3 regions of the Alkalibacillus flavidus genome follow, and region 1 is predicted to be linked to each of the others. Evidence: riboswitches for the same ligand, from Rfam matches in the RefSeq annotation. Region 1 holds a riboswitch; each other region holds the start of a gene.
The links. A riboswitch is a leader RNA that binds a small molecule or an ion and turns the genes downstream of it on or off. The one in region 1 is predicted to bind thiamine pyrophosphate.
Positions count from the first base shown of each region.

Region 2: linked by a shared signal. The riboswitch ahead of tenA (thiaminase II) and the one ahead of ABID56_RS12180 (YkoF family thiamine/hydroxymethylpyrimidine-binding protein) in region 1 are both predicted to bind thiamine pyrophosphate.
Region 3: linked by a shared signal. The riboswitch ahead of ABID56_RS07070 (ABC transporter substrate-binding protein) and the one ahead of ABID56_RS12180 (YkoF family thiamine/hydroxymethylpyrimidine-binding protein) in region 1 are both predicted to bind thiamine pyrophosphate.

Region 1 covers NZ_JBEPMX010000016.1:18,011-22,602, reverse strand. Annotated here, with positions in the region: gene ABID56_RS12195 (PadR family transcriptional regulator) at 1-185, opposite strand, end outside; gene ABID56_RS12190 (aldehyde dehydrogenase family protein) at 504-1,952, opposite strand; gene ABID56_RS12185 (HD domain-containing protein) at 2,007-2,708, opposite strand; TPP riboswitch at 2,769-2,871, shown strand; gene ABID56_RS12180 (YkoF family thiamine/hydroxymethylpyrimidine-binding protein) at 2,966-3,556, shown strand; gene ABID56_RS12175 (ECF transporter S component) at 3,567-4,175, shown strand; gene ABID56_RS12170 (ABC transporter ATP-binding protein) at 4,165-4,592, shown strand, end outside.
Region 2 covers NZ_JBEPMX010000003.1:213,641-218,232, forward strand. Annotated here, with positions in the region: gene thiE (thiamine phosphate synthase) at 612-1,223, opposite strand; gene thiM (hydroxyethylthiazole kinase) at 1,216-1,956, opposite strand; gene thiD (bifunctional hydroxymethylpyrimidine kinase/phosphomethylpyrimidine kinase) at 1,953-2,753, opposite strand; gene tenA (thiaminase II) at 2,750-3,436, opposite strand; TPP riboswitch at 3,474-3,579, opposite strand; TPP riboswitch at 3,835-3,943, opposite strand; gene ABID56_RS05000 (hypothetical protein) at 4,077-4,424, opposite strand.
Region 3 covers NZ_JBEPMX010000006.1:66,500-71,091, reverse strand. Annotated here, with positions in the region: gene ABID56_RS07090 (acetyl-CoA C-acetyltransferase) at 1-236, shown strand, start outside; gene ABID56_RS07085 (ABC transporter ATP-binding protein) at 444-1,184, opposite strand; gene ABID56_RS07080 (ABC transporter permease) at 1,171-1,950, opposite strand; gene ABID56_RS07075 (thiamine-binding protein) at 1,943-2,242, opposite strand; gene ABID56_RS07070 (ABC transporter substrate-binding protein) at 2,246-3,238, opposite strand; TPP riboswitch at 3,337-3,446, opposite strand; gene ABID56_RS07065 (acyl-CoA synthetase) at 3,751-4,592, shown strand, end outside.

The DNA of each region.
Region 1 (4,592 bases):
CCGTCTTTTTGCAGCCTACGAAACGCGGTATAAAGGGTCGCTTCTTTCAATTCGTACTGGTTGTCACTTAAGGCGATGATCTGTTTGTAAATGTCGTAACCATAACTATCGCCTTGTCTCAATATGTTTAAAATAATCGTTGATGTATGTCCACGGATTAAGTCCGTTGAAATATGCGATGCCATATAACCTCACCTCCACAAATACAATGTACACCATATTACTTTGTCTGTCAAAGTAATATCTCTGAAATAAATTAAAAAGTGCAGGAATCATTGAGAAATTTGCGAGAATCCTTATGGAAAGTGCAAGAATCATTGAAAAAACTGCAGGAATCCCTTCACAAACTGCAAGAATCATTGAGAAAACTGCAGGAATCCCTTCACAAACTACACGAATCATTCCGAAAACTGCAGGAATCCCCTCACGAATTGCACGAATCACACTCACACAAACGTAAAAATCCCCCTTAGCACAACGCCAAGAGGGATGTCATTCATTTATTAAAATGTGTAATTTAAACTAATCATTTTCCGGTTCACCATTTCGTGAATGGCGTATTTCACGCCTTCGTAACCGTACCCTGACTGTTTGCGCCCACCATAAGGCATGTGGTCAAATCGTAATGTTGGGACGTCATTGACTAATACTTGGCCGACATTGATTCGGTGTGACATATCGATCGCTTGCTTCATGTCATTCGAAAATAGGCCAGCACTTAATCCGTATTGACTGTCATTAATCGCGTGTAACGCTTCATCACTTGATTGAACGCGATTAATGATGACGACGGGACCGAATGCTTCCTCTTTTGAAATTTTAGCGTCTGCTGGGACGTCGGTTAAGACAGTTGGTTCAATGCCTTGTTCTTGTTTTTGCCCGCCTGTCACGATATTAGCGCCGAGTTGTTTTGCTTCGTTGATCCATTCCATTAATCCTTCTTGTGATTGTTCGTCGATTAAGTTGGACAAGTCTGTATTGTTATCGAGTGGATCGCCGAATGTAAGCTTCTCCGTTTCTTGGACGAACTGGTCTAGAAATGAATCGAAAATGTCGTCGTGTACGTATACGCGCTGTGTACTAATGCAGACTTGTCCGTTATAGGAAAACGCTCCATTAACTGTTTTACTTACGACGTCATCTAGGCGGTCGTGCATGCTTTTATCGACGTACAACGCTGAGTTATTACCGAGTTCCAGGGTGACTTTTTTCAGCCCGGCTTGAGATTTAATGTCACGTCCGACACGCGGGCTACCTGTGAATGTTATTTTCTTCACGTCATCACTGTTAAGCAGTACCTCACCTAAATTTTTGCCGTCGCCAGGGATGACTTGATAAGCGTCGCTTGGAAGGCCCGCTTCAACGAGTGCTTCTCGTAACAAAATCGCTGATAACGGCGTTTTCTCAGCTGGTTTAACGATCATTGTATTGCCTGATGCAATGGCTGGTCCGACTTTATGCACGACTAAATTTAATGGAAAATTAAACGGTGTAATCGCGCCAATCACACCTATCGGCTCATATATGGTATACGCATCGCGTCCGGCTCCATTAGGCGCTGCGTCCATCGGAATCGATTCGCCTTCTAATTTACGTGCCTCAACGGAAGCAAACTTTAACGTCTGAACGGTACGATCGACTTCCCCTAACGCATATTTGATCGGTTTACCCGCTTCTTGCGCAATCGTTTCAGCTACCATTTGTTTTTGGTCGGCAATAATGTCGCTCGCACGGTTTAAAATATCGGATCGTTCATGCGCAGGCATTGAGCGGACTGTTTCAAATGCATCACTCGCAAGGTTGACCGCTTTTAACATTTGCCCCTGACTGCATTCTGGAACTCTTACAATTTCTTCTTTCGTATGAGGGTTCATTAACGCATACGTTTCGGTTGCGTTTTTCGTTAATTCATCAAGATAGGGTTGATACTGCAACATCATATCACCTTCCATAGTTTATTACGTCTCCCTTTACTATTCCACAAAATTTCATAAACGTAACACCCTTTAAGCAAATCCATCCCATTCAGCAAAAAATTGTTGCAAATATTGCTCCATAAATTGGTGACGTTCGCAGGCGATCCGATAACCTTCTTCCGTATTCATCTTATCTTTCAATGTTAATAATTTTTCATAAAAATGATTGATGGCAGAACTGTCGCCACGACGATATTGGTCTGGTGTCATGGATTCGCGCGGGAATAAATTCGGATCATGAATGGGACTTCCTTTTGACCCTGAATAAGTAAAACAACGTGCAATCCCGACTGCCCCAATCGCATCGAGCCGGTCAGCATCTTGAACGACCTCCGCTTCAAGACTCGGTAAGGCCTCAAAACCGTGTTTAAACGAAATGGTATCGATAATAGCGAGAATCTGATCTATGTGATATTGCGACACACCTTGATTCTCGAGCCACGATTCAAGATTCGCCCGTTCAAGATCAGGGTCAACCACAACTTTATCATCTATGACATCATGTAGAAGGGCTCCCATCGTCACAACCCACGCATCAACTGTTTCCGTTTTCGAGATGTGTTGAGCATTGTGAACAACGCGTACAATATGCCACCAGTCATGACCCGATCCTTCTGATTCAAGTTTTTCTTTCACCATCTGTTCCGTTCGTCTAATTATCTCTTTTTCATCTTCCATGACTGTGATGCCACCTTTTTTCATAAACTCTCGACAAATTCCGTCACCTTTCACCGTTTACAAATCCTAATCCTTTTATTATGATGTAAGTATAACAAAACTGCATACGTGATGAACATGCACTAGGGGAGCTACGTCGTGTGGCTGAGAAGGAATGTCCTGACCCTCAAGACCCGAACTAGATAATACTAGCGTGGGGAAGTGCAGTGAGGCTTGAACAACTGTAAGCACGACCACACTAAGGCTGAACTGCATTCCCACGGGATGCAGTTTTTTTGTTATGACACTACATTTTAAGGAGGCGATTCGTCATGACGAATCAACAGTGTGGAACTAGTCGCATCGCAGGTGTTCAGTTTACACTCTTTCCGATGAGCGACAACTTTGTGGACATTATTTTGTCTGCATTAGATGAGGTCGACCATTCGAGTGTGTGGAAGGAAACAGATGATGTCACAACGTGTATGAGAGGTAAAATCGTGCATATTTTTGATATCACGAAAGCGATCTTCTTACACGCTGCTAAAACAGGTGAACACGTCGCGATGAGTGGTACCTTTTCAGTCGGTTGCCCAGGTGATAACGAAGCGGACGTGTATATGGCAGAAAGTGACGAGCCGGTCAACGCGCCTAACTTAAGTGCCAACGAACAACAAGCTGGGTGTAAATTTGCCATTCACCCTCTTGGTCGCGACGATTATATGGACAAAATTTACGAACAAATCGACTTATCAAAAGCGCGCGGCGTTGATGTCAGTCCGTCCCATTATATGACGCGTTTAGACGGCGATGTTGCATCGATCTTTGATGCTATGGAAGAAGCTTTCGAAGCTGTGCAGCAAGAGGTATCGCATACGACAATGACCTTTACGATTTCGGCGAATAGCCCGTCTAATCGATAGGAGGATAACCATGACAAAACAATGGAAGTTAAAAGAAATTGTCTTAATGTCCATTTTGGGTGTGGCATTTGCGGTTATTTATTTATTAGCGTTCGGTTTAGGTCAGGGACTCGTCGGGTTGTTAACACCTTTTGGGATCGGGCCATTAGGATATGAGTTTATTTATGGCATTTGGTTTATCGTGTCAATCATCGCAGCCTATATTATCCGTAAGCCTGGTGCTGCATTCACGTCGGAGTTAATCGCTGGTACTGTTGAAGTCTTGATCGGCAGTCCGGCTGGCCCTCAATTAATCATGAGCGCTGCTGTCCAAGGCTTAGGTGCAGAAACGGCTTTTGCCCTTACAAAATGGCAAGATTATCGTACTCGCATCTTAGTGTTAGCTGGTGTTATGACAGCCATCTTTAGTTTTGCGTGGCATTTTTACTCTGCCGGATTTTATGCCTACGAATACTGGTTAGTTGCTATTATGTTAGTCACAAGAATCATCAGTAGCATTCTAATCACAGGGCTTCTCGGTAAATGGCTAAGTGATCAATTAGCTAAAACAGGTGTACTAAGAGGGTACGCGCTTGGAAAAGAACATCGACAAAAAGGTGAGCACCATCATGTCTCATAAACCGGTCCTAACTGCCGAACATTATTCATTTAGTTATGAGACATTAGATCAACCAACATTGGATGACTTAACGTTCTCATTGTATGACAATGAGGCGACGTTGTTGATTGGGCCAAGTGGTTCTGGTAAATCGAGTTTGTCCCTTTGTTTAAATGGTTTATACCCTGATGCGGTTGAAGGTGTCGCATCAGGGGAGATCTTTTACCGAGGTCACTTGATTAAAGACTTCGCTAAAGGAGCACTTAACCAACAAATCGGCATCGTATTTCAAGACCCTGAGAGTCAGTTTTGTATGATCACGGTTGAGGATGAACTCGCATTCACCCTGGAAAATTGCCAAGTACCACGGGACGAAATCGAGCACCGGATCAACCAGATACTGAACCATATCGGAATGATTGACTATAAACAACAAGC
Region 2 (4,592 bases), on a different contig from region 1:
ATATAATTGAACCGGTGCACAAAATCAAAAAATTCAAGGTCAACTGTCTTATCGTTCAATAAAATCGGTACCTTATACAAACTCTATTTTGATTACCTTGAAGGTTGTTTCAGCAACGGCATTGTCATAAGGGAACTTGGTTGCTGAGGAGATTAACCAGGCATTTGCCGATTCCTCAAATAGAAGCACCATTAAACCAATTTTGAAAATGTAATGAAGATGAAGCATATGTTTACTGCACTAAACTCCAAAAATTAACCCAGTATTATTACAGTAAATAGACTGGTGGGAAGCCGATATTAACTCGAGCTTGCACCAGTCTATTTTAACTGACAAGGATTAGTATTATTTCCCTTCAACGTTTTCACATACGTTAGGCTTAACAACTTCACGGTCAATCATTTCGTAGACGTACTGCTTTCCTCTTCTACAAGTACCATTTCGTCTCCTCTTTCGATATTACAAATAGGGGCAAATAACATTGAGTCTAAGAAATTTTCTCTATTAATATCAATATCGTTGATTTTGGATGAGTTCAGTTAATCAACCGCATCAAAATCAAATTGAATGCCATGTTAAAATTTCACCAACGAACATTCTCTATATCATCTCTATTTCTTCAAACGTTTAACGGTTTCATTCGGCTGTTCACTCCTTGAAATAGCTGAAATCACACTTACCCCTGCACCTGTCTGTCTCACCTGCTGAGCATTCGATTCATCAATACCCCCTATTGCGACGACAGGCAATGGCACCTGTTCTTGGATAAAACGAAGACCTTCGATGCCAATTACTTCTTTCGCATCATCCTTTGAAGAAGTTTTGAACACAGGACCGACACCAAGGTAGTCAGCCAAATCCCAACGACTGACATGAAGCTCTTCAGTTGTAGAAATGGATAGCCCTATTAGGAGCTCAGGAAACATTTCCCGAATTTCCCTAATATCACTGTCGTCCTGACCAATATGAACGCCGTCTGCTTCCAATTCACGAACAATTTCAATATCATCATTTACAAAGAAAGGGATGCCGTAGTCTTTACAAATCCTTCGCAAACGGTGACCAAGCTCTATCTTTGCCTGCCCACTCAGCGCATTTTTACCCTTTTCTCGGAATTGAAAGGTTGTAATGCCACCATTAATCGCCTGTTGTAACACCATTTCCGGATCCTCCCTGCAATCCTGACTGCCCATGATGAAATACGTGTGCAGAAAGTCAGTCATCGGTCTCCCCCAATTCATCTAGCAGGTGAGGAATAAATGTCCCAGGGCCTCCCGCTTTCTTCTCAGCACGTTCGGCAGCTTTATTGTAGAAATTAATAGCGAACTGTACTGCTTCTATTTTCTCTTCCTCAATAGAAATGCAGGCGGCTATCAGAGATCCGAGCAGACACCCTGCACCTGTAATGTAACCGAGGAGTGGTGTTCCGTGCGAAGACGTGAAGAAGTCTTTTCCATCACTAATGACATCTGTCTCTCCAGTCACTACAACCCTCGTCTGTAAAGTCTTCGCCGCTTCTAAAGCAATGACTTCTGCATCCCCACCTTCTTCGGAATCCACGCCTTTTACCTTCAAAGGAATATCGGCAAGCGCACCTATCTCTCCAGCATTCCCCTTCACGACAGAGATATCGACTTCATTCACAATCCTTTGAACCGCCTGTTTCCTGAAAGTCGTTGCACCCGCACCAACAGGATCTAGAAGCACAGGAACCCCTGCTTTATTTGCAGTTCTTCCTGCTTTAATCATAGTTTCTAAATCCTCTTTCCTGACGGTACCAATATTCAATACGATGGCATTCGCGATACCGGCCATTTCTTCAATCTCTTCTTTTTCCTTAGACATAACAGGACTGCCACCGAATGCGAGCAGACCATTCGCAGTAAAGTTCATGACTACCTCATTCGTGATGTGATGAACGAGTGGGCGTTCTTCCCTCAATTGTTCAAGATTCATTGTTCTCTCTCCTTTCTGTAAGCCCAATGATTGGTAGGACCTTTCCCAGATCCAATATCAAAAGAATAACGGATGGCTTCAGTGATGAAGGGCTTTGCCTGTTCGACAGCACCCGAAAGTGTTCGTTTCATCGCCAGATTGGCCGCAATCGCCGAAGCATACGTGCAACCAGTACCATGCGTATTCTCTGTCAGAATCTTATCCTCTCGATACATTCTAACTTCTTCTCCGTCATATAATACGTCCACCGCTTCTCCATCTAGATGACCTCCTTTAACAAGTGCTCCACCTGCTCCAAATTCTTTTACCAAACGCTGGGCTGCTTCTTCCATGTCACGTTCTGTGCTTATTTCCATCTCTAGTAATGTTTCCGCTTCAGGTATATTCGGTGTGATGACCGTTGCATAAGGAAACAGGTACTCAGATAAAGCAGCCCGTGTCTCTTCTTCCATGAGCGGGTAACCACTGGCAGACACCATAACTGGATCACAGACATAAGGAATATTCTGACGTGCGATCCATGTCCCTATCATTTTTGCCGTCTCTAACGTCGCTATCATTCCAGTTTTGATGACATCGACAGGCAAATCTTCTTCAATGGCCGTAAGTTGTGTTTCAATAAAGAACGCTGGAACATGATGAACACCTTGAACGCCTGTCGTATTCTGGGCTGTTAGCGAGGTGAGCACAGACATGCCATACACTTCCCATTCTTCAAATGTTTTGAGATCTGCCTGTATACCAGCTCCTCCTCCAGAATCAGAACCAGCAATCGTAAGGGCTGTAAAAGGCTTCATTTCAGCACCCCCTCTCCAACCGGCCAACCTTCGATCGTATAAGACATCTCCCAGAAAGCATATTCCAGCTGACAACTCTTTCTAAAAGCATCTTTCATAAGCTTGCGATCCTCAGAAGAGGCTGCTTCAGCTTCTTCATTTAGACGCTTCAACAAGTAGTCAGTCGTGTAAGTAATCGAATCATCAGCATAAAATTCAATCCATTCATAAAAAGGATGATCAGGCTCCGGAGAGAATTCTTTCTTCAGTTCCTGGCCGATTTCCTGATACGTCCACGGACATGGTAGCATGGCTGCGATTGTTTTACCGAGAAGCCCTTCCGTCGCGACACTTTTCATATGTGTACGGTAATGGTCAGCCGTAGGCGGTAGCGGGAAGCCTTGAAGTTCTTCGTATGGCACACCAATATAGTTACACAAGTTATGGTGTGGATGGATCTCATCTCCAAGTACAAAAGCGATTTGTGCCTGGAAAAAAGCAATATCCTCGCGTTTTTTCGATTGAGATACCGCCGTTCCATATAGCTGCATGAACGTATTCAAATATTCATAGTCCGCCTTCACATAATGAGCAACTGCTTCGTCTGGTAACTCGCCTTCTCCAAGTCCACGAACAAACGGATGATCAAAAATCGCCTGAAATATATCATCGTTTTCTCTTCTCAATTCTTCTGTAAAAGTCATAAAAAATAGCCTCCTTGTTTTGTATACAGGAAACCACTCGAAATTTTGAGTGCTTCCCTTCGTCGGTATGACCCGAATCAGGTTCAAAGGGACTAAGGCTTTGCCTTATCTCAGCGATGATATTCGCGCCCCTAGCAACGTTTTATACATTTATGACAACGGTTGGTCACTTCAATTACCATTATCTTTAACATCCAAGTGAAATGGTAATAATTCAGTTTATAGCATGCTTTAAAAAAGTAAGATTCACCCTTACCAAACAAGCAACTATATTCTAAGTCTTCTCAAAGCTAACAAATCAACCATGGTCATCATCTATTCCCCCTCCTCTTCTCATGAATAATGGGAAAATGAAAACAAAAAACCGGATCCCTTAATAAATGGGACCCGGTTTGTCAATTTTATGTTGACTACTTCCCCACGCTGGCATCACCCAGATCAGGTCCCAAGAGTCGGAAAGTAAAGCTTTCCTCTCAGCCCGTTTAACAGGCACCCCTAGTAGTTGAACTTCATTATTCACTTGGATAATAATAGTGTAACAAAGTTCAGAAAGTTATGCATCTTTTGTAAGAGAAATATTTTCTATATTACACTCAGCTTGCTCGTCATTGCAATGCTGGAATCTGAAATTTCTAAAAATCTATCTAATAATATTAAATAGATTCGTAGATAAAACCTTCTTACTTTCTTTATCAAATCCATATCCTTGAACACTTGTGATTAAATCATGTTCAGTTGTAAAGCTAGAGCACGCTATAATATGGTCTTGACCTCCGTTAGGTTCTTCCGTTAATTCATATTCAAAGGGATAAGGGTCTTCCTGCTCAAAAAGTTCAAGAAAATCCTCCCACTCTTCATTTTCAGCGCCAACGACCCTCCAGTAATGCAGTTGATGTGAATTGGAGTTGCAAAATTTAATTAATAATTCAATCGAATAAATGGCCAAATCTTTACCTAATTGATTAATGTGAAGACGATCTGAGAACATACCTAAAACAACCACTTGTCGTTTGAATCTTTACTCTCCCATTTCATTTCAAAATCCCACCTTTTTTTATAGTTATTTATAAACGCTATAAATCCTTGAATCAAATTACTCATTTGCTCAATAAAATTTTGTTCACCTACTATTCGTTAGGGAGTGTCAATAATTTTG
Region 3 (4,592 bases), on a different contig from region 1:
TGAACGAAGCGTTTGCCGCACAGTATTTAGCCGTTGAAGAAGCGTTAGGTTTAGACCGTGCGAAAACGAATGTGAACGGAGGTGCGATTGCATTAGGTCATCCCGTTGGCGTGAGTGGAACGCGCGTGTTGCTAACTGCGGCGTATGAATTAAAGCGACGCGGCGGCCAATATGCCGTTGTTAGTTTATGTATCGGTGGTGGACAAGGCATCGCGATGGTGATTGAAAATCAATAGAATCAAGAGAAGAGGGAAAATCCGCACTTAGGTGCGGATTTTTTCGTTTTGATGAGGCGGATACGGCGAAATATGGCGGTGATACGGCGATTTTTTGTGATGATACGGCGGAATTTTTGAATGATACGGCGAAATAGCGGAATTATTCGGCGAAATCTTGCTTCAATACGGAGAACCTCGCCTCATCCTAATTAAAAAGCACCCGCATTACGTATGCGACTGCCTCATGTCGTGATAGATATCTTTTTTTAATGTTAAGAAGTCTTGTGACAATAATAAATCTTCATGCCTTGGCCTTGAGAACGGGATATCGAACGTGCTTTGGATCGTCGCTGGGCGGTGCGACAAGATGATCACGCGGTCGGATAAAAACATCGCTTCTTCGATATTGTGCGTGACGAACACGATCGTGCGTTTATGGTTTTCCCACATTGATAACAACCATTGTTGCATGTCGATGCGGGTGAATTCGTCGAGTGCTGAAAACGGTTCGTCGAGTAGGATGAGCGATTGAGGACTTAAAATGCTTCGAATAAATGACGCGCGTTGTTTCATCCCACCTGACAATTCATGCGGATAGGCATGTTCGTACGATGCTAATCCGGCACGCTCAATCATATCTAAGGCTTTGTCATAATCTTTTTCCCCTTGGATTTCTTGTCCGAGTAAGACATTCTCGAGCACAGTACGCCACGGAAAGAGCGATGGCGATTGTGGGGTGTAGCTAACCGAGCCAGGTTTCCCCGTAATACTACGACCGTTTAAGTGAATATCGCCTGATGTTGGCGTTTCAATTCCACCGATCAAGCGAAACAACGTACTCTTACCGCTACCTGATGGACCTAAAATCGAGACGAATTCGCCTTCATCCACTGAAAATTGGATATCGTCTAAAACGTGTTGATCGCCGAATGATTGCTGAATGTGTTTTACATCAAGGTGTGTCATGGGAATCCCTCTTTTCTGCTGTTTGCCAGTGGATGACGCGCTTTTCGAGCCAGACGATGAGTAAAAAGAATAATAAACTAATCGCGACGATGATGAAAATCGCGACGAAGATACGGTCGGGTCGGAATGAGGACGAAGCAAGCGTCATATAGACACCGAGTCCGTTGTTGGCGCCTAACCATTCAGAGATGACAGCCCCCATCACGCTGTATGTGGCCGAAATTTTCAAACCAGAAAATAAAGACGGCAACGCATTTGGCCACTCTAATTTACGAAAGATTTGCCGTTTGGTCGCGCCAGCCATTTGCATGTAATGGCTTAGATCGCGGTCAGCTTGCTGGAAGCCACTTAATAATGAAATCGCAATCGGGAAAAAGCACACAAGTGTGATCACGATTAATTTAGGGAACATGCCGAAACCGAACCAGCCGACGAGAAGTGGAGCCAAGACGATGATTGGAATGTTTTGCGATAAAATAATAAGCGGATACATCGATTGGCGTAAAAACGGCACTAAATGAAGTGCGATTGCAATGCCGACACCGCTTGCACTTCCGATCACGAAACCGATCACGATCAGTTTTAACGTCGCGAATACGTGCTGGTTATAATCGGTCCATTCGGTGACGCCGACTGTGATAATATCGCTCGGTGGGGGTAAAAACCACTTTTCGATGTTAAACACGACCGTACTTAATTCCCAACCGGCGAATAAAACAATTAAAACGAGCGCCGGCCGCCACCCTTGTATGATTAGGTTACGCATCGCGATGCTTCTCCGTTAACGCATCCATTGACGCCCCTTCTGGATAATGCGCAATTTTCACCTGGGCGATCACGTTCGGACAGCCGATGTCGATCATTTTTCGGTTAATTTGTTCGACAATGGCAAGTAATTCAGACAGTTCGCCTTCCATCGTCGTCTCAAGCGGCCCGACTTCGTATTTGACGCCCGATGAAGCGATGACGTGAATCGCTTCATCGACGTATGGAATGACGTCGTCGTTTGGCCCGGGTGTTTTCGGGATGACTTGAATGCTTAATAATGTATTAGCCATGTGTTACTCCTCCTTGGGTAAAAAGTCGTTCGTAAAGGCTGATTCTGCGTCAAATTCGCCTTCAAGAAGGTCGTGTTCGTTCATCCATTCGGCGTAATTTTCCCAGACGTCCAGTTTTTGATGACCCCATTGTGGTGCGTCATCTTGATAGCGCGGCGATAACCATTTTTGGCTTTCGCGCACGAGTTCTTCGTCTAAATCAGGTTCGGCTTCGATTAATATATCCGCTGCTTGTTCAGGGTTGTCGATCGCAAATTGATAGCCTTCTGACGCTGCTGCGACGAAGCTTTCGACGACTTCAGGTTGTTCATCAATCATCGTTTCGTTTGTCGCGAGTACTGGTGTGTAGTAATCTAGTTTGTCACTATATTCAGTTAAATAAATCATGTTCAGATCAGTGCCACGAAGTTCAGCTTCAATGCCATCCCAACCGTAATAAATCCAGCCGAAATCGATGTCTTGGCGCTCAACGGCTGTAAAAAAGTCTGTGTCTCCCATATTGACGATATCGACTTTTTCAACGTCGGCATTTTCCTGTTGCATCACAGATGAAATGACCGCTTTTTCGAGTGGGGCACCCCATCCGCCGTACGTTTTACCTTCAAAATCTTCAGGAGATGTTATGCCTTTTTCTTCTAAAGAAGCGAAACCTGATGTATTGTGCTGAATGACCGCTGCGATGGAAACGACCGGCACGTCTTGGGCGCGTGCTTCCGTAATGCTTTCTTGAAAACTGACCCCAAAATCGGCCTGGCCTGATGCGATGAGCTGATCGGCTGACGATTCACCTGGAAGCATTATCTCAACATTTAAACCGTGTTCTTCAAAATACCCTTCCGCTTGTGCGACATATAGGCCAGTATGATTTGTGTTAGGCGTCCAATCGAGGACGACTTTCACGCTTTCGTTGTCACTGTTTTCTGTGTTGTCTTCACTTTCCCCGCCGCATGCGACGAGTAACAAACTTACTACCATGATCAAAATCCATTTTTTCATCTTAGAAAAACCTCCCCAAATTGTGTTTAGCCATAAGTTGGAGGTATTAAAAAAGCCCTAGGAATAGTTCGCCTAGGGCACACAAACGTTGATTAATTACGTCGAGTCGATGTGTTCCCTACGCTGGTCTTAGCCAGTTCAGGTTCTAAGAGTCAGTATCTTACGGATACAATCTCAACCAGCAACACTGGTCCCCCTACAACTTATGTCTATTTTGATTTTTATTCCATTTCAGTGTGCCACAATCTTGTAACAATTGCAACGATTACTTCGTATTTGTTTATCACGTGATCCGCACGACCGATTGATACGGCGATTTTCAGGAGGGATACGGCGATTTTTTCAGATTATACGGCGATTTTACGAAAATATACGGCGAAATCTCGGGATTTTTCGGCGATTTTCCGAAAAAGCATCTTCACTTGAATTGGGCCATATACTATTTTATAATAATAATTAGAATTTTCAGATTTGTAAGTCATCAGAACAAATTTGGGGGAGTGTTTCACGTGATGTCGAACGATTTGAATCAAATGTTGGAACGTACGAGACGAAACACATTAGGTGACTTATTGTTACGGACGCGCGAGCGGATGCCGGACAAGTTTGCGCTAGCGTATGAAGGACGGCGTGTTACGTATGCTGAGTTGGACGATTTAGTGAATCAAACAGCGCATGCGTTTCGCGAGCAAGGCATGGTGAAAGGCGATATGATTACGGTGATGTCGAAAAACAGTCTCGATTTCGTCGTGTTAAAATTTGCGCTCGCACGACTTGGAGCTGTGATGATTCCAATCAACTATATGTTGTCACACGATGATGTGGCGTATATTTTAGAACATTCGCAAGCAACGGGGCTGGTGGCGTCAACCGATTTTGCGCCTGTATTGGAAGAAGCGGTGAAACGAGATTCAATCCATTTTAAGTTTGTCATGGATTTAGCTGATGGCGAAGCGGTTTCAAGTGATCTGGCGGATTGGCAATCCCTTCAAGCGGTGCGTTCGGATCAGCCGACGACGCTCGTGGATGAAGATTTAGCAGATGAAGACTTAGCGCATGTGTTATACACGAGTGGGACAGAATCGCGACCGAAAGGCGTTATGTTATCGCATAAAAGTTTGGTGAGTGAGTACGTCAGTTGTGTCGTCGATGGTAAGATGGAAAGCCGTGATGTGATGGTACATGCGCTTCCGATGTACCATAGTGCGCAACTCCACGTATTTTTAGGGCCAAGCATTTACTTAGGGGCGAGTGGAGTGATTTTACCGAATGCTACACCTGAAGGAATTTTAGAAACGATCGAGCGTGAAGGGGCTACGCAATTGTTCGCACCACCGACTGTGTGGATTGCCCT